Regions from separate parts of the Desulfosporosinus sp. Sb-LF genome, predicted to be linked through region 1. Evidence: riboswitches for the same ligand, from Rfam matches in the RefSeq annotation. Region 1 holds a riboswitch; each other region holds the start of a gene.

Region 1 (5,913 bases):
TTTGTTGCGATTAACGAAGAAAACCTGGAGGAAGACTAGGTCAATAATTTAAGAGGTGAAAATATGAAGAAAAGTTTGGGCGCCAAAACTTTGGTTTACCCTACACCGGTTTTGGTTATATGTACCTATGATAATGAAGGCAATCCAAATGCCATGACTGCTGCATGGGGAGGTATTTGCTGCTCATCTCCGCCTTGTGTAGCGATTTCATTACGCAAAGCCACTTATACGTATGGTAACCTTATGGACAAAAAGGCTTTCACAATAAATATTCCTTCAGAAAACTATGTTAGAGAAGCCGACTATTTTGGAATAGTATCTGGAAAAATGGAAGATAAATTTGCTAAGACTGGTCTTACACCGGTAAAAAGTGATACTGTTGATGCCCCATATATTAGAGAATTTCCAGTTAATTTAGAGTGTAAAATTATACAGGTTATTGAAATTGGCCTACACACCCAGTTTATCGGAGAGGTTATGGATGTTAAAATTGATGATACCATACAAGAAGATCAGCCGATTATAGAACAAATACAACCTTTAATATTTGCCCCCGACAGTAGAAATTACTATGTTATTGGGAAACAAATTGCCAAGGCATTTTCTATTGGCAATGAAATAGGGTAAGGAATTTATGATGCCCATATGTAGGCTACGGGCCTAATGAACACCTCGCCTCCAACCCGTATTAGAAGTACTATCTTGGCAAAGAAGAACTGCGGCAAGTTAAGGGATGTTTTGGGTGGGGTGAATCTGAAATCATTACTGTGGCAAACTGTCAATTATATTTGTAAACAGGGTTCTCCCCTATACTCATGAAGTGTGGGGGTGTTTTTTGTCCCTAATTCACTTTATCGACATGTTTCGCCATCAAACCGGAATATAGTTATCGTAAGCACAACTTTGCTTGGCGATTTAAGCGTGAAAAGAAAATTCCTATGAGAAATAACTATGAGAAATAACTACTTATAGAATTGGTCAGGTATATGAAGAATGTTTACCACATAGAACGTGGTTTGAATAAACTCTCCGACGAAAGAGTAAACCCAACGCATAGCACAGGGCAAGTAATTCTGACTGTGCTTTTTGGTTTTCTTAAAAGCCTTAATGAACTAAATTTCATGATAAAGAATAATGAGTCCAACGCTCGATCAGGTCATCGTCGAAGATTGTTTCCGGGTTGCCATCCAGAAGTTCGGTTTGCCGGAATCGGTATACTTCGACAATGGCAAACAATATCGTACCCACTGGATGGCGCGAACCTGCTCAGAATTAGGTATTCGGCTTCTTTATGCTAAACCGTATTCCCCCGGGCCACTGGAAAGATTGAGCGTTTTAACCGAGTGGTTGATGCTTTCATAAGTAAAGCCTCGCTGGAAAAACCAAAAACGCTAAACCATCTCAACGAACTTTTTTAAGTATGACTTACCGAATGCTACCAAAACAAGCTCCACTCAGCCTTCGAAAACAAAATGAATTCGGAAACAGCCTTTCGCAGTGGCAATCAGGCTCTTCGTTTTGCGGACCTGGAGGTACTAAAGAATGCTTTCCTCCATTGTGAGTCACACCAAGTGGACAAATTCGGCTGCATTAGTTTCATGGGTAAAAAATATGAAGTCGGATTAACCTTCATCGGTTGTGTGGAAGAACAGAATATGTTGCCCCATTAGATAATGGTGAGGAATTAAGGAAAATGAATCCTTGGATTCTTTTCTCAGAATGGTGGGAGGAATGAATGTTTTATCTGATGGAAATATAAAGTTTAATAGAAGAACACTGATATTATCTCTAGCCGATCAAGATGGTGGTGCTCATGTAGACCCTACCTTAGATGAAGCATATGTCAATCTCTCAAGAAATAATTCATTGAATGTTTTCCACGAGTATAAGCCTGTAAAAGGAGTTGTACTTGCAAGTGTTAGGCAAATAGCTTTTGATATTACTAGAACCTTGAAGGACAAATATCCATTATGCTTTCAATGATCACTTTGGCTACATAAATGGAATGCACCACCTTCCTTCATTAAAGGCTTATTTGCTGCGTAACCACCAGCGCTTAAGCCTCTGGCAACATTCAACCCATTAAATTCACTGGTATTATAGTAATTTGCGATAACCCGCCGGGGTGGCTGTCTTGGAAAACTGGTTTGTTTTTCTGGATAGGCTAACAAAATAAATTAGCCATTATCATTTTGGCCAAGAGCTATCGACCAATTCCAGTCTCTTTACTTCGGAGGATTACAGATACTACATGGCCCGTATCCTTAACTTTCTGCATCCGATAGACTAATGAGATTTTACTCTTTGATAAGTACTGACATCCATCTCGATAATACTTTTTGCCAGTTTTAGTTATGTATACCGTCAAAGTTTGAAGAGTTTGTTTGGGGGGAGACGAATTCACAACATGGGGCGTGACTGTAGGGGCAGCGGTAACGGCAGGCTTAGGATCTGGTATGGCGTTTGAGTAACGGTGGTAGGCGTAACTACTGAAGTTGGTGTGGGAGCTTGACTTACGGCAGGAACGAAACTGTGGTAGTTTGGACCTGTTTTGATTCCTCTGCTTTTGTGGGACTTGTTGCAGGAATAGAATTACTAGAGCATTCGCTAAAGCTATTAAGAGTGCAATGAATATACGAGCAATTTTATGTTTCATGGGGTTTTCAAAATTTATCTAACTCCTTTATAAAATGTTTATATCGAACATATGTTATTCTTAGAACTTTGGTTTTAGAATTAGAGAAGCGCAAAATTTGTCGCAATACAAGGAGAGGTTTATATGGATTTTTTTGACTATTTGAAGTAAAATACAAATGCACACACTGAGAATGATTAGCAAACTCATCGAAAGATGGGGACGCAAAGCTACGGGCCTAATCTCTTGCTAAGGGGGAATGGCAGCCGGGTTACCTAGTTTATAACTAGATAGCCCGGCTTTTTTGTCATTATCAAACACAAAGGGGGCTGATAAGACGTCTAATGCTGATTACCCCAGATAAAAAGTAGGCGAGAGATGAACTCTTAGAAGGTGTAGGAATTGAATCCTTTTGATTCACTCTGTGGCAATCATGGTCAATCAAAAAGGTAAGGGAAAGGACCCTTGCCCTCAAGTGCAAATAATCACTTGGGTTACCAATCTTAGTCGGAGGGAGAGTCAGTCTTGAAGCTGAATATCTCTTAGACACACGAAAGAATCGTAGTTCCACGCCGACTGGTTTCGGTAAATTAGGGGAGCTGAGAAGTGTGGTCTGTACGTGGACACTTAGACCACATGGAGCTATTAGTGTAACCGACCCTCTTAAACAAATAAATTTAAGAGGTGCAAAGAATGAAATTAAAGAAAACGTTAGTAGCAACCCTATCAACCACATTATTATTGACTGGAATGGTTCAATCAGTTATGGCAGCAAAACCTGCGGAAAAGACCGCGCCAAGTGTAAGCATTACGGCTCAACGCTGGACCAACTGCCAAACCATACCTGTTTCGTGGAAAACAGCCACTACTTCCGGTAGCCCTGCTGCCATTCTATCCTCTTGGAAGTTAGATAAAGGTGTATGGTCAGATTATGACCCTAAAATAACATCTACGTCATACCTTCTAACTGAAGGCGACCATATGTTTTCTCTTCAGGCGAAGCAAGAAGGAGTAGTTTCAGCTGTTGCTACACAACAATTAGGGGTTGATTTGACAGCTCCTGTTGTAACAGCGACTCCTATTAGTGCTAGTCAACTTAATGCTAATGGATGGTATAACAAAGATGTTACCGTAAGGTTTAATGGTACCGATGCTTTATCAGGTATAGCGAAGACTGACGATGCTGTCACAAAGAGTGAAGGCATCAACTCCGATATTAAAGGCTCAGCTACCGATAATGCAGGTAATATCGGCTATAGCGATGCTCTTACAGTTAAAGTTGATGAGACAGCCCCGACTATTGATATAAGCGGAATTGCTACAGCATATACTGTTGGGGATGCGCAACCTACAGTTACTTGGACTGCAACGGACGCTTTATCAGGTATTGACACCTCTTCAGGAACACTTCCAACGGGTTCGCAAATTGATATCAGCACTCCTGGAGATAAGACATTTACAGTTATTGCAACAGATAACGCAGGAAATACCGCTTCAAAAACCGTAAGTTATGCGGTTGCACCTAAACCTATTTTAGACCCAACCCCTATCGTTATTAAGGAAATTAATGGAGCTTCTGTCATAATTAAAGGCGGTTGGATTCCTACGTACAGCAATGGAAGAACACCAGAACTTAACGGTTACGATGCAACTGGAGAAGTTTATGCTCTTTACAATATCGGAGATCCAGTTAACACCGGCGATACAATGCAAATCCATTTTAGTCTTCCAAATTGGAATACTGGAAGTAAAACCGTCGATGTAACTATAGCTGGTACTCCTTATAAAGTACTAGTAACCAAATAAATATTCTCATCTGGGGTGATTCCCTCGAGTTTTGCCCCCCTCAAGAACCGACAATTTTAAAAAAATCATTTAAAATCCCTGGAAGCAGATATATTAAGCATTCCAGGGATTCTTTTATGCATATTGTAATAAAATCAAAATTTTAATAATAGGGAATAAAGCAAACTAGGGAATAGCAATCAAAAAACAATAACCATTTAAATTTTATTGGTTGTATTAAGGACATAGGCCATTGGACACAGTTTACAGGATTATCGTCTCATTTATTAACCATTTGTGTTTACTAAAAATGTAAGTTAGCATATAGTAAAATATAAATAAAAATAAAAATGTCAAGGGCAAAGTCACTGAAAGGTGATGACGCTGAATATTTCGATGTGGCAGCACCACCATTTTACAACTCAACGGGGAATAGTAAGGCCCTTATTAAAAGGGCTATATCTGCAGTAATAATTTAATTATGCTTAAAATTTTAAAGAAATGATTTTTGTCATGGTATTTTCAGCAAGAGATGATAATGAGTGTGCACTACTTTTATATGAATATTTTATATAATCACTGAGCAAATATATTATTAAATGGCTATGGCGTAAGAAAATGTAAGGATGGACCGCACTACCTAGTTAATCCCACTTCAGCTAGAATGGCTTATTAAAAGTCTAGCCAAACCTACATAAAGAGCTGGCACAAACACTGCCAGCTCTTTATGTAGGTTTGGCTTTTAATAGTTATTTCTTGAGTAATCTCCCGAGGTTTTTTCGTGTTTTGCGGTAACTCTAAAGAAAAGGAAGGGCATGCACCAACACATAGGCCACATTGAGTACAGTGGGTAGAACCTTTGTGAAACCGACATAGGTCACTCTCGAAAAGTGGATGGATTATCTGGATGAGACGAGTTCCATTGTCCACTCAAGTTTTGGTTGTTAGTTTATTTATCTCTTTTTGTTTCCTTTTTGCATTAAGGAATACTAGCATCAAAAGTGCTAACCCTATCGTGAAAAGGTAGCCTACAATGGGGCTTAATTCAAACCACATCTTTAAAGCCGTAAAAGCAATAAGTAGACTTAAAATTATTCGAAGACTTGCCGTTTTTAACCGGCTACTTAAACGTCCCCCCAGTTGCGCCCCCATCAATGCACCGGCAACCAGGACTGTAGCCATTACGAAGGGGATTTGTCCCGTTCCCCACTTTCCAATGAATCCTGCCAATGCGGAAAGAAACGTTATTGCCACTGAAGTGCCAAGTGCAATCCTTGTAGGTATTTTAAGAACATAGAGCATCAGCGGAATTAAAATAAACGCACCGCCTTGGCCAACAATTCCTCCTTATATGCCTACCAACAAAGCAACGAAAAAAGCGATATATTTGTTAAACTACACGTTTTCAACCGGTAAATCATCATCTTTTTTAATAGGTATAAACATTAACACGGTAGCTATTAGTGCCATACCTGCAAAGATTCCCAGCATTA
Region 2 (5,913 bases), on a different contig from region 1:
TGACCCATTCCTCTGTGGAACGAATAATACTTCCAGACAGTTGCATTCTCTTGGATCATATGCTCCGTCAGATGACTCGGGTGATTTCTGGGCTCAAGATCCGTGAGGATCAGATGAAACGAAATCTACAAAAAACGTTTGGACTGACGTCTTCTCAGAGAGTTCTTTTAGCCTTAGTTGAACATGGATGTATGAGAGAAGAAGCCTATGCATGGGTTCAACAGGATGCGTTTCAAGCCTGGGATAATGGTCAAGACTTCATCGAAGTCGTTTCAGCAGATGCACGGGTTTTAAACTATTTAGCTAAAGAAGAAATCCAAGGTCTGTTCGATTTGAAATATCATCTCCTTCACGTGGATGACATTTTTCGCCGACTCGGCTTAGAAGGTTGATAGAAAGATGGGGGGAATAGTAATATGGCAGCTGTTGTGTTAATTGGTTCTCAGTGGGGAGACGAGGGAAAGGGTAAGATTACGGACTTCCTAGCCGAAAAGGCAAATGTAATTGTTCGGTATCAAGGTGGAAATAATGCGGGTCATACGGTTGTTGCTCATGGAGAAGAGTTTAAGCTTCACCTAATTCCATCGGGAATCCTATATTCAGACAAGACCTGTGTCATAGGTAATGGCGTTGTGATCGATCCGAAGGTTTTACTGGAGGAACTCAGTTACCTTGCCAATCGGGGCATTAAGACGGGTAAACTGCTGATTAGTAGCAATGCCCATGTGATTATGCCTTATCACAGGGTGCTTGACGGTTTGGAAGAAGAAGCTCGTGGGGAACATAAAATTGGTACGACAAAACGAGGTATTGGCCCTTCTTACATGGATAAGGCGTCACGAATTGGAATTCGGATCATTGATCTCTTGGACAAAGATGAGTTCGCTGAAAAACTTCGTTGTAATTTGGTGGAGAAAAATAACTTGTTTGTTAAAGTTTACGGTCAGAAAGCCCTTGAATTCGAAGACATCTATGAAGAATACCAGGGTTACGCCGACCAAATTCGTTCGATGGTGACGGACGGTTCATTGACCATCGATAAAAGCATTCGTGCGGGGGAGAAAGTACTCTTTGAAGGTGCGCAGGGGACTTTACTGGATATTGATCATGGAACATATCCCTATGTTACGTCTTCTAATCCGATTGCTGGAGGAGCGTGTGTTGGCGCAGGCATTGGACCTACTCGAATTAATCGAGTAGTCGGAGTCATTAAAGCGTATACTACTCGTGTCGGAGAAGGCCCTTTCCCTACAGAACTTCTGGATGAGACAGGGGAAGAAATGCGGAAGAATGGCCATGAATTTGGAACAACGACGGGCCGAGCGCGTCGTTGTGGCTGGTTCGATGCGGTCATTGCTCGATATGCTGTTCGAGTAAGCGGAATCTCTGATTTTGCGGTTACAAAACTTGATGTCCTTACGGGGCTTGAAACGCTGAAGATCTGCGTTGGATATAGAGCCAATGAAGAGATCATTCGTGAATTCCCTCAGAGTCAAAAGATCTTCAAACAATGTCAACCTGTCTATGAGGAAATGCCTGGTTGGCAAGAAGACATTACTCAGGTTCGTCGGTTTGAGGATCTACCTCAGGCTGCTCAAAATTACATCCTCAGGATTGAAGAGCTGACTGGGGTTCCAGCAACGTTGGTCGCAATTGGTCCAGGGCGAGAACAGACCATTGTGCGTGGCGAGATCTTTTAGGCTCTAATAAAATACGCTTTATCTACAATTTAAGATAAATTCAGAATAACTATCTTGACAATTAGGATGTTTTCGTGTAATATTTTAATTCGTGGTACAGTTACTTGAGCCATTAGCTCAGTCGGTAGAGCACCTGACTTTTAATCAGGGTGTCCCGCGTTCGAGTCGCGGATGGCTCACCAGTTTTAAATGTGTGTGTACCTGTTTGTTGCACTACAATAGTAATGGGTGATAAGGCAGTATTAGACGTAACGTTTAATACTGTCTTATATTTTTTGGGGTGCATGGTGAGTGAGGAGATAATGGAATTATCTGAATTATTAACACGAAATTTGTTGAGAATGTGTTAAAAAAGTATTTTAAATTACGGATACATGTGTTATAGTTCGATTACAGAATGGAAAAATTAGAAAACTATTACCTTTCTGATGAATTTATATGTTCATACTATTATTCGACAATTACATAAGGATCTTGATAAGGGCAAACTCAGTAAAAGCTGAGGACGCAAAGCTACGGGTCTTCCACGATAGGGTGATGATAGCCGGGATACCAATTAGGAATTCTGTCGCCATGCCTACTCTGGGTGGCGACTTTATTTTTTGTTTTAATTCATAATATTACTATCAGAGGTGCAATAAATTTGATGTATTTGGAAGGGAGATGGGAGTATGACTAAAATAAAACATCGAGTGATTCTTCTGTTATTGACTACTGCATTTATCATGGGTCTGATTCTCGGTGGGTATAACATTTATAATGTAATCGCGACGGAACAAGCTAATGTAACTCAATATCGAAATACTTTATATGAGCAATTTGATCGAACGATTAAACTCGAGGTACAAACCGCTTATAGTTTGGTTCAAGACACTTACAACCGTCAAAAAAATGGAGAGTTAACTCCAGAAGAAGCCAAAAAGAAAGCGGCTGATCTAGTTAGAAATTTAAGATTTGATAAAGATAACTATTTCTGGATTGACACGACTGACGGAATGAATGTCGTCCTTCTAGGAAGAGATACCTCTGAAGGCAAGTCACGATTTGATGGCAAGGACAGTCAGGGTAAATTTTTTGTTCAGGAATTTATTACTCATGGTACTCAAGCAGGTGGCGGTTATACAGACTATACCTTTGCTAAACCAAATCAAACTGAAGCCTTGCCTAAAAGAAGTTATACATTATTGTTTCAACCCTATAATTGGGTGATCGGAACAGGAAACTGGGTTGATGATATTAATAAACTTGTCTATGAGAAACAATTGGATTATAAACAAAAGGGTAAGATCAGTATCATCTATACCATAGTATCCATTCTATTCGCTTTTGGATTTTCTCTTATCTTAGGCACTTTTTTAAGTAATAAGATTTCAAAACAGATTACTGAGATTGCTGAGAATGCTGAAGAAATAGCTAGAGGTAATTTAAAAGTTGGTAACCTCAAAAATAACTCAAAAGATGAGCTAGGTCAACTTGGTAGAGCTTTTAGAACCATGACAGATAACCTAGTAAATCTTGTTCAACAAGTGTCATCATCCTCAACTCAAGTTGCAGCATCATCGCAACATCTAAGTTCCGGAGCAGAAGAATCTGCAAAGGCCTCCCAACAGGTGGCTATGGCTATTATGGAAGTCTCCCTAGGGGCAGAAAGACAACTTAATGCAGTTGATGAGACATCTGCAATTGTGCAGCAAATGTCAGCAGGGATACAGCAAATGCTAGAGAACGCCAAAGTTGCCGTTAAATCCTCCGAAGACACGGCCCTTTCAGCTGTAGCAGGGAGTCAGGCGATTGATAAAACCATTCAGCAAATGATTAATATTGAAAAAACAGTGACAGGATCAGCAGAGGTGGTTTTGAATCTAGGGGAACGTTCTAAGGAAATTGGACAGATCGTAGATACCATATCAGCCATTGCTTCCCAGACGAATCTGCTCGCTTTAAACGCCGCAATTGAGGCTGCACGAGCAGGGGAGCAAGGGAGGGGTTTTGCTGTTGTAGCGGATGAAGTCCGTAAATTGGCAGAACAATCGCAAGAAGCCTCACAACAAATTGCCTCACTGATTCACGTCATTCAACAAGACACACAGAAAGCGGTCTTATCGATCAACGAGGGAACGCATCAGGTTAAACTCGGGACGATGGTCGCTGAGACAGCAGGCCAAGCATTCAATGAAATTACTGCCTTGGTTAATAATGTTTCGACGCAAGTAGGGGAAATCTCAGAGGAGATTCAACAAATGGCCGCGGGGAGCGCAAGAATAGTCTCATCTGTGGCTGATATTCATGACACTAGTCGAAACATTACAGGACAGACACAGTCTGTGTCTGCTGCAACGGAGGAACAATCAGCATCGGTTGAGGAAATTGCCTCTTCCAGTCAGGTTCTGGCTCAATTGGCAGAAGAGTTGCAGGAAACCATAAAGAAATTTAATATTTAGATACAGAAATAAAAAAATATTTATTAAAGACTCAAAGAGTACTTGACAGAAGACAACCTTTCCTGTAAAATTCATATTTGTGAGCAAGGTTTGGAAATACCCTAAACATTGAACATGGCCCGTTGGTCAAGCGGTCTAAGACACCGCCCTTTCACGGCGGTTACACGGGTTCGAATCCCGTACGGGTCACCATTACAATTATGCCTCGGTAGCTCAGTCGGTAGAGCAGAGGACTGAAAATCCTCGTGTCGGCGGTTCGATTCCGTCCTGAGGCACCACTGTTATATCAAGCGGACGTGGCTCAGCGGTAGAGCATTGGCTTCCCAAGCCGAGGATCGCGAGTTCGAATCTCGTCGTCCGCTCCATATGAAATGTAGGCACTGCAAAGAATTGCGGTGCTTTTTGTTATTATTTCCATTGTTTTTAATAAGAACCGTGATACCCTTGTTAACTCCTTGACAATCACAGTGTCACCAGTTTGTAAATCTTCGAGTAGTCGCTGTAATTCTGGTCTATCCTTCGTAGTGGCCTCGACCTTCTCTTGATAAATCAAACCACAGCCTGCTTCCTTTAATGAAACTACCAACTGCCTTGATATTGGTGCGTATTGTGCCTTCTTATTCTTGGTATGTATATAAGCTATCAGTTCATTTTCCCAGTCCATATCGCCTATCCTAACGCTTGTGAGAGTAGATAGTTTACAGCCAGTACCCAGTAATTTAAGACTTCCCTCGTATGTCTTAGTGCTGTGTTGATAGAGGTCGGTGCAATATTCCTTTTCTGCATGGACTTCCATTTTTGCTGAAGCCGATTGTGCTGTTTTAGTCATTAAACGAATTTTAGCCACATTACATAACCTCCGATTTAAAGAATAATGAGACAGTTGTTTACCTGTCTTATTATTCTTTAAATCATTTGCTATGCAACATGGCTAAAAGTGATTAAATCTGTGTGGAGCCAACGATGGGACTCGAACCCGCAACCTACTGATTACAAATCAGTTGCTCTACCAATTGAGCTACGTCGGCACGCGTTATTGGACAGGTTTTATTTTAACAAAACTAATAGTCATGGTCAAGGGTTAAATATCTGGTAATTAAAGGTATTGAGCAAGAGGCCTATTATGTGTAGCAGGACCAAAGTCCTATTAGAATAAGTCATTTGGATATTGTTAAAAAAATTGAAAAAATTTATAATTAACCAAAACTAGAAGAGAGTGGGTGCCAGTTTGAAATTTGCAATTCCGTATATACTCAGCTTGGTATCAGTGCTAGCTTTCAATTACGGAGCTCACCATAAAGAAAAAGGTTGACGCTTTTAACTTAGGCGTCTTTCCTTTAAACATTGTTCGTTTGCTCACTCGCCTAATAAGATTCACAGATTCTCCATACAAAGGTCACTGAATGGTAACGGGTTTAGATTATTACAGTACAGCAGATGATGGTCACCTGCTGCTTTAGTGGTTAACACACAGCCTTTTTCTTATCCTCCTACTTTTCCCCTCCTAGCGAAGGGACTTTTTGTGAATAAAATAGGCACCCGTTTAAATGATGTCCCTGTCAAGTAAACACATTTAAAAGAAACCTTAAGCGGCATGGATTGGATTCAACCGGGCTCATGCCAGTTTTTAATTGTATACGTTCCTTCTTGTAGAAGGCGATGTATTGATGGATTAGACTCAGTCAGTTCAGCAACAATGTGTTATATGCATGTCAATTGTTCGTAGCTTTAAGTCTTTGTCATACGCATTATTCTTTTGGCATAGAAAAACC
Region 3 (5,913 bases), on a different contig from region 1:
CTAGATTTTTGAGTGTACCTCCAAAACCGGTCGCCTCATGCCCTTTCAAATGAGTAATGGCTAGTAAGGCATCCGCTTGGACTGCGGCGCTTCCAATTTTAACTTCATCAAAATGCTTTAAATTAACTGGCACAGATACATAGTCTTTCCCATTAAGACCGTCGGCAATCACCAAAGGGGCCCCCACGACGGAATAATCGAAACCATTTTCAATTGCCGTCTCTAAATGATCCACAGCATTCGAACGAGAACCAGCGTAAAGCGTATTGGCATCTGTTAAGAAAGGAAGTCCACCTTTCTTCTTGACTTGATCCACGACTCTTCTAACATATTGCGGACGGACATAAGCTAAGTTCCCTCGTTCTCCAAAATGCAACTTGATCGCTACAAGGTCTTTGGGTGCAATTGCATCCAGCAATCCTGCCCGTATTATTAAATGCTCAAGTTTTGTTAAGAGGCTTTCACCACTTTTAGTCTTCATACTGGTAAAAAATACTTCCGAACTCAAAATAAACACTCCTCTTTCTCGATATCAAGTCATCCGATTCCCAAAACCCCTGTAATCTCCAAACTATCAGATAACCCCAATTCATAATTTGCGTTTCATACCATCTTAATATAGTAGTTTTTTCATCTTAAAGCAAACTTCCCACAAGTTCACAACGCACAACTTCTCGTCGAGTGGGGAGATACATCACTTTTACTTGATCTTCAATCTTAAGCTTGTCATAGACATTTTTGTCAACATAGAGTTGTTTTTGTTCTGTCCCGCTACGAACCACTAAAGCAAAAGCTTTGAAGCCTGAATCATAGGCTTTTTCCAGAACCGAACCCTGGATAAAACTTGGTTGAGCTAACCAATCTGGTTGAGAAAAGAATAACAGTTTTGTATAGATTCCTAAAACCCCAACCCATATAAAGGCCTTCCCAGCTAATAGGAGAAAACCCCAAGCATCGCGGGCATAACGCCAAGTCCCCACCGATTTCCAAACCAGTCGAGAAACGACAACACCCCATATCAAAAAGAGTACGACTAAATTTGGCCAGGTCGTACTCCAAAGATAACTATAGTACTCTACCATTTTTTACCTCTTTTTACTACTCTGGCTTAACGAATTGTTCTTTGCTACACTACTACACTACAGTTCGGACAAACATTAGGGCGAAAACGGCCTTCAGAGTTGCACCAAATTGGGAACATTTCCAAATTGGCGGATGATTTTGTCCTCCTTAATTAGAGTCATTATTAAGTATAGTTAATAATAACAGCATTTATAAAGATTCGCAATACTCATATTAGTTATCAAAAGAGTCTATAAGATCAAAGATTATTATTAAAAACTCTAATAATCCATGTTGTAACCAATAGGTTTTTTCCTCAAAAATGCTAAAATACTTTCGCCACTTTCTGGGAGAAGACCCCACGAAGTGGCGAATCTCGCTGTGCAACTTAAATGTCAGAGAGGGGTTGATTTTGAAATTATTTATATCACAATGAAGGTGCTGTGATGTTGCCAGCTGTCAGTGTGATCTCTGAGAAGGCGACTATTTTACCGGTTCCATCCACTTCATAAACATTTACATACTTATTTGTTGTTGCATCTACTCCGGTTAGGTCACTACCCGCTGTATACGCCTTTCCACTAGCTGTGGCTCCTAGGGCCGGCAGTGGCGTTACTTTGCTAACCACTTGTACTTTGAATGTATCTCCAGAGTTATTTGCAACTAACGTCAATTTTGTACTTCCTGCCGAAGCTCCGATATCCGCTACTGGTAAGGTAGTCAAAACAGGTGCTGCAATGTTATTGGCTGTTAGTTTAAATTCCTTGAAGGCTACGATATTACTGGTTCCATCCACTTCGTAAACGTCTATATACTTATCTACATCTACGCCGGTTATGTCATTGCCAGATGTATATATCGTGGTTCCAGTTGGAAGAGTTCCTCCAGTAACCGGCAGGGTACTAATTGCTGCAGTATTTATTAGGTATTGGAATGTATCCCCCTTTTTCAGAGGTGTTAGGGTCAATTTTGTAGTCACTGCTGCACTTCCAGGAGTTGCTGTTGCGGTTTTCACTACAGGTGCTGTAATGTTGCCGGCTGTCAGTGTGATCTCTGAGAAGGCGACTATTTTACCGGTTCCATCCACTTCATAAACATTTACATACTTATTTGTTGTTGCATCTACTCCGGTTAGGTCACTACCCGCTGTATACGCCTTTCCACTAGCTGTGGCTCCTAGGGCCGGCAGTGGCGTTACTTTGCTAACCACTTGTACTTTGAATGTATCTCCAGAGTTATTTGCAACTAACGTCAATTTTGTACTTCCTGCCGAAGCTCCGATATCCGCTACTGGTAAGGTAGTCAAAACAGGTGCTGCAATGTTATTGGCTGTTAGTTTAAATTCCTTGAAGGCTACGATATTACTGGTTCCATCCACTTCGTAAACGTCTATATACTTATCTACATCTACGCCGGTTATGTCATTGCCAGATGTATATATCGTGGTTCCAGTTGGAAGAGTTCCTCCAGTAACCGGCAGGGTACTAATTGCTGCAGTATTTATTAGGTATTGGAATGTATCCCCCTTTTTCAGAGGTGTTAGGGTCAATTTTGTAGTCACTGCTGCACTTCCAGGAGTTGCTGTTGCGGTATTTGCATCAGCCCTTTTAGAGTCAATTACTAGACTCGATATGAGCGATGTAACTAATATACCAACAACTAGACCCCAATTTAAACACGGTTTTATAAGAACTCGAAGCTTAGCATACAGTACAGTCATGTTTTCTTACCTCCTATTTTAGTAATTAAATCTCTCTGCTTCTCTACTGGTTCCTCTATTGAATTATAATGTGTAAATAATAAATCCCTTCTACGTTACCGAAGAGGGGATTCTACACTCTTGTTGTTCGGTAGCCCGGCGATCTTAGATTACCTTAGACCCGTGGCTTTGCGTCCCTATCTTTCGATAGGTTTGCTTTTTTCGGATAGGGTTATATTTGTTTGATTAACATATTATCTATATCGTAAGGTTCTCTTAGAAACTTTACACTTCCTAACAGAAGTTTCTTTAAACTTAGAACAGTGACAGTTACGTTTGATGTTGTCATTAATTATGTTAAATTAGCAAATTTGAATAGCAACAACCTCATTGCCCCTATAATTATATAGCAGACTCCATATCCAGTGAATAAACGTTTTCAGCAGAATCAATAACCTTAATCTGTAATTTTTTCCCTATTAGAGCACTTGGTAATTTCGCAACAAATTTTCCATTTTTATCAGGTTTAGAAGTTGTGAGTAAAAATGGAGTTGCTGGGACCGTGTCATAGATATATACTATGGCATCACTGTTAACACTTCCATCTATTTCTTTCGTTGTCGCATCAATACCATTTAATCCGCCTGACCCATCGTCCTTCACAGACTTAGACTCATCAAGCAGAAGTCCCAGTTTATTTATGGGGTCTTCTAGATTGATGGTCTCCAATGGAGTAGCCATTTGACCTGCCGTTACGGTTAATTTATAGCTGTGTTTCTTATATTGAGGTCCATTTCCATCAACCAATAATGTGTAACTACCAGTGGGCAAATAAACCTTAAATTCCCCATTTATATCCGTTGTTGTTGTCCATGTTGTAGTGGTATTCGATACTTTTACAGGTATACCCCATGTTTCTTCTGTTAGACTGGCCCTGTTAGTACTTCCTCCGATAGAACCTGATTTCCCGCCATCTACTCCAGCTTTAGATGGAATAACTAAACTTACAGTCTTTACCGTTACAGTTGGTGTTGCTGTTGTTCCAGTCGTTGGAATTTTAATAGCGGGCACTTTAATAGTGGGTATTTTTATAGATCGAGTATTCATCACACCATTATCAACGCTGAACAAATTCAGAGAATAATCGCCATCAGCATAAATAATAAAAGTATACTTCCCTGTTAACAAATCGCTTGAAAACGGACCAATGCGGTCGCCACTTGGCCCTTGAAGGGATAGTTTTCCTGCAAGATCAGGTGTAACAGAGGGTTTGACATCGTAAGTAACTGTGACTACAAGATTTACGCTAGAGGTAAAGGCGGAAGGTACTATCACTGAGAATGGAACAATAATCGTCTCACTAAGTTGCCCACTAACCTCGGACATAACGCCTTCCGTAATATATAAGTTATAATCCCCCCCCGAATAGGCTTTAGACGGCGTCACAGTTACAGAGAGACCATCGGGGGATAGTTTAATCGTTGTTGCGACCTTGGTTTGTTTGCTATCAGTGACGTAAACAGTATCGCTACTCACACTCGTACTCAAGAGTGGGGCATTAAACGAAATCGTCCAAACCTTATTAACATCTGTTGTTGTAATAGCCGGCCATATCTTAAAACCCGTGGTAGAAGTAGCCGCAAACACCGACGATACGGATAGAAATAACAAAGTGATTACTAAAAGTATAGCAATCCACCAGGTTTTCTTAACCACGATTCCATCCTTCCTTGCTGTGAATTCTAAGCTTCCCAATTTTTTCGATTCAACTCTGCCATAATCTTCTGCACATAGTCCTGAGTTTCCTTATATGGTGGAACCCCCTGGTATTTATCAACTGCTCCCGGTCCGGCATTATAAGCTGCTAAAGTCATCGGAACATCTCCCTGAAAACGGTCTAGTAAGTCCTTTAAGAAATGTGTTCCCCCATCCAGGTTTTGTTTCGCGTCGTAGGCGTTCTGTACTCCATATGAAGCTGCCGTCCCTGGCATTAACTGCATTAAGCCCATAGCACCAGCCGGTGACGTTACATTAGAATTAAACCCTGATTCTGCTTTGACGACCTGCTGAATCAGGGTCGGATCAACCCCGTATTTTTGGGCCATCGAATAAATAACATTTTCAAGAGAACCAACGTTTTCACCCTTAGCCTGGGGAACAGAGGCTAAATGATATCCCTTAACCTGGGCTGTGCTAGACAAACCTTTCAATTGACTGGTTAACCCCTGGGAAGCATTCGTCCCTCCTCCAAGGGCTGCTTGAAGTAAGGCAGCGAAAAGTTGCGAACTTGAATTGCCCATTCCTCCAGCTTCAGACGACCCAGTTTGATCATTTTGAGCCGTCTGCCAAGACGTATTCATTTGTTGAAATTGCAATAGTAGTAACATCTGAGCGGCATTCATTCGAACAAGCCTCCTTTCACTGTCCCTAAATCAGTAGCCAAAAGCGCAAGAACTCTACCTTTAAGTTAGTCGACTCAGTCCCTGAATCTCGTTGCTTTCTAGAATCTGTTCCGGAATGAGCTGAATAATAATTCGATCAGGGAGATTGACAATTCCGCCAATAAAGGGGGCGGTAACCAGCGGTGGGGGGGGAGCAATATTCTCTAAAATGCGAACCTCCCGAACTTGGTCGACAGCAAAACCTACTTGATTTCCATGAACCTCAGTGATTAAAGCAAAGGTATTCTGATTTTCCGGTGAGACAGAACTATCGCCTATCCCAAACCGCACATGTAAATCAATCAGAGGGATCGCCTTACCCCGTAGGTTAATTAGACCACGCACGTAAGCAGGAGCTTGTGGAATCGTACGCACCTCTCCTAGACAGGTAATTTCCCGAACCACTTCGATGGGCATCGCGTACTCTTCTTGACCTAAGGTGAAAATGACGACTTGAACTGCCAAATTGACCACTTCCCTTGCTAAATCTTCCCGACCTCATTGACAGCCTTTCCTAACATCTCGTCTTGGGTCTGAATCATTCTTTGATTGGCTTCGTAAGCTTTCATGACGGTTATCATTTGAACCATTTGTCCAGAAAGATCGACGTTGGAAGTTTCAATGGATCCCTGAAGAAGTTGAGCGGTAGTCGAAACTTGAACCGGTTGAGAAGCGCCATACAAAGATTGTCCTTGACGTCTTAGAGCATCT

The links. A riboswitch is a leader RNA that binds a small molecule or an ion and turns the genes downstream of it on or off. The one in region 1 is predicted to bind cyclic di-GMP.
Region 2: another riboswitch for cyclic di-GMP. It lies ahead of E4K68_RS04110 (methyl-accepting chemotaxis protein); the one in region 1 lies ahead of E4K68_RS06665 (hypothetical protein).
Region 3: another riboswitch for cyclic di-GMP. It lies ahead of E4K68_RS10725 (hypothetical protein); the one in region 1 lies ahead of E4K68_RS06665 (hypothetical protein).

The regions. Positions count from the first base shown of each region.
Region 1 covers NZ_SPQR01000004.1:34,138-40,050, reverse strand. The annotation lists gene E4K68_RS06690 (flavin reductase family protein) at 64-627, shown strand; gene E4K68_RS21385 (hypothetical protein) at 1,120-1,248, opposite strand; gene E4K68_RS06685 (hypothetical protein) at 1,201-1,362, shown strand; gene E4K68_RS06680 (hypothetical protein) at 1,473-1,670, shown strand; gene E4K68_RS06675 (hypothetical protein) at 1,732-1,983, shown strand; gene E4K68_RS06670 (hypothetical protein) at 2,204-2,656, opposite strand; cyclic di-GMP riboswitch class I at 2,825-2,914, shown strand; cyclic di-GMP riboswitch class II at 3,221-3,304, shown strand; gene E4K68_RS06665 (hypothetical protein) at 3,329-4,441, shown strand; partial or broken gene E4K68_RS20995 (sulfite exporter TauE/SafE family protein) at 5,351-5,913, opposite strand, start outside.
Region 2 covers NZ_SPQR01000002.1:275,189-281,101, reverse strand. The annotation lists gene purB (adenylosuccinate lyase) at 1-392, shown strand, start outside; gene E4K68_RS04120 (adenylosuccinate synthase) at 417-1,700, shown strand; tRNA gene E4K68_RS04115 (tRNA-Lys) at 1,807-1,882, shown strand; cyclic di-GMP riboswitch class I at 2,173-2,257, shown strand; gene E4K68_RS04110 (methyl-accepting chemotaxis protein) at 2,372-4,141, shown strand; tRNA gene E4K68_RS04105 (tRNA-Glu) at 4,258-4,333, shown strand; tRNA gene E4K68_RS04100 (tRNA-Phe) at 4,344-4,419, shown strand; tRNA gene E4K68_RS04095 (tRNA-Gly) at 4,432-4,506, shown strand; tRNA gene E4K68_RS04085 (tRNA-Thr) at 5,094-5,169, opposite strand.
Region 3 covers NZ_SPQR01000006.1:155,210-161,122, reverse strand. The annotation lists gene E4K68_RS10735 (DUF362 domain-containing protein) at 1-508, opposite strand, end outside; gene E4K68_RS10730 (hypothetical protein) at 636-1,082, opposite strand; gene E4K68_RS10725 (hypothetical protein) at 1,490-2,782, opposite strand; cyclic di-GMP riboswitch class I at 2,909-2,989, opposite strand; gene E4K68_RS10720 (hypothetical protein) at 3,164-4,477, opposite strand; gene E4K68_RS10715 (lytic transglycosylase domain-containing protein) at 4,504-5,163, opposite strand; gene E4K68_RS10710 (chemotaxis protein CheW) at 5,224-5,667, opposite strand; gene E4K68_RS10705 (flagellar hook-basal body protein) at 5,685-5,913, opposite strand, start outside.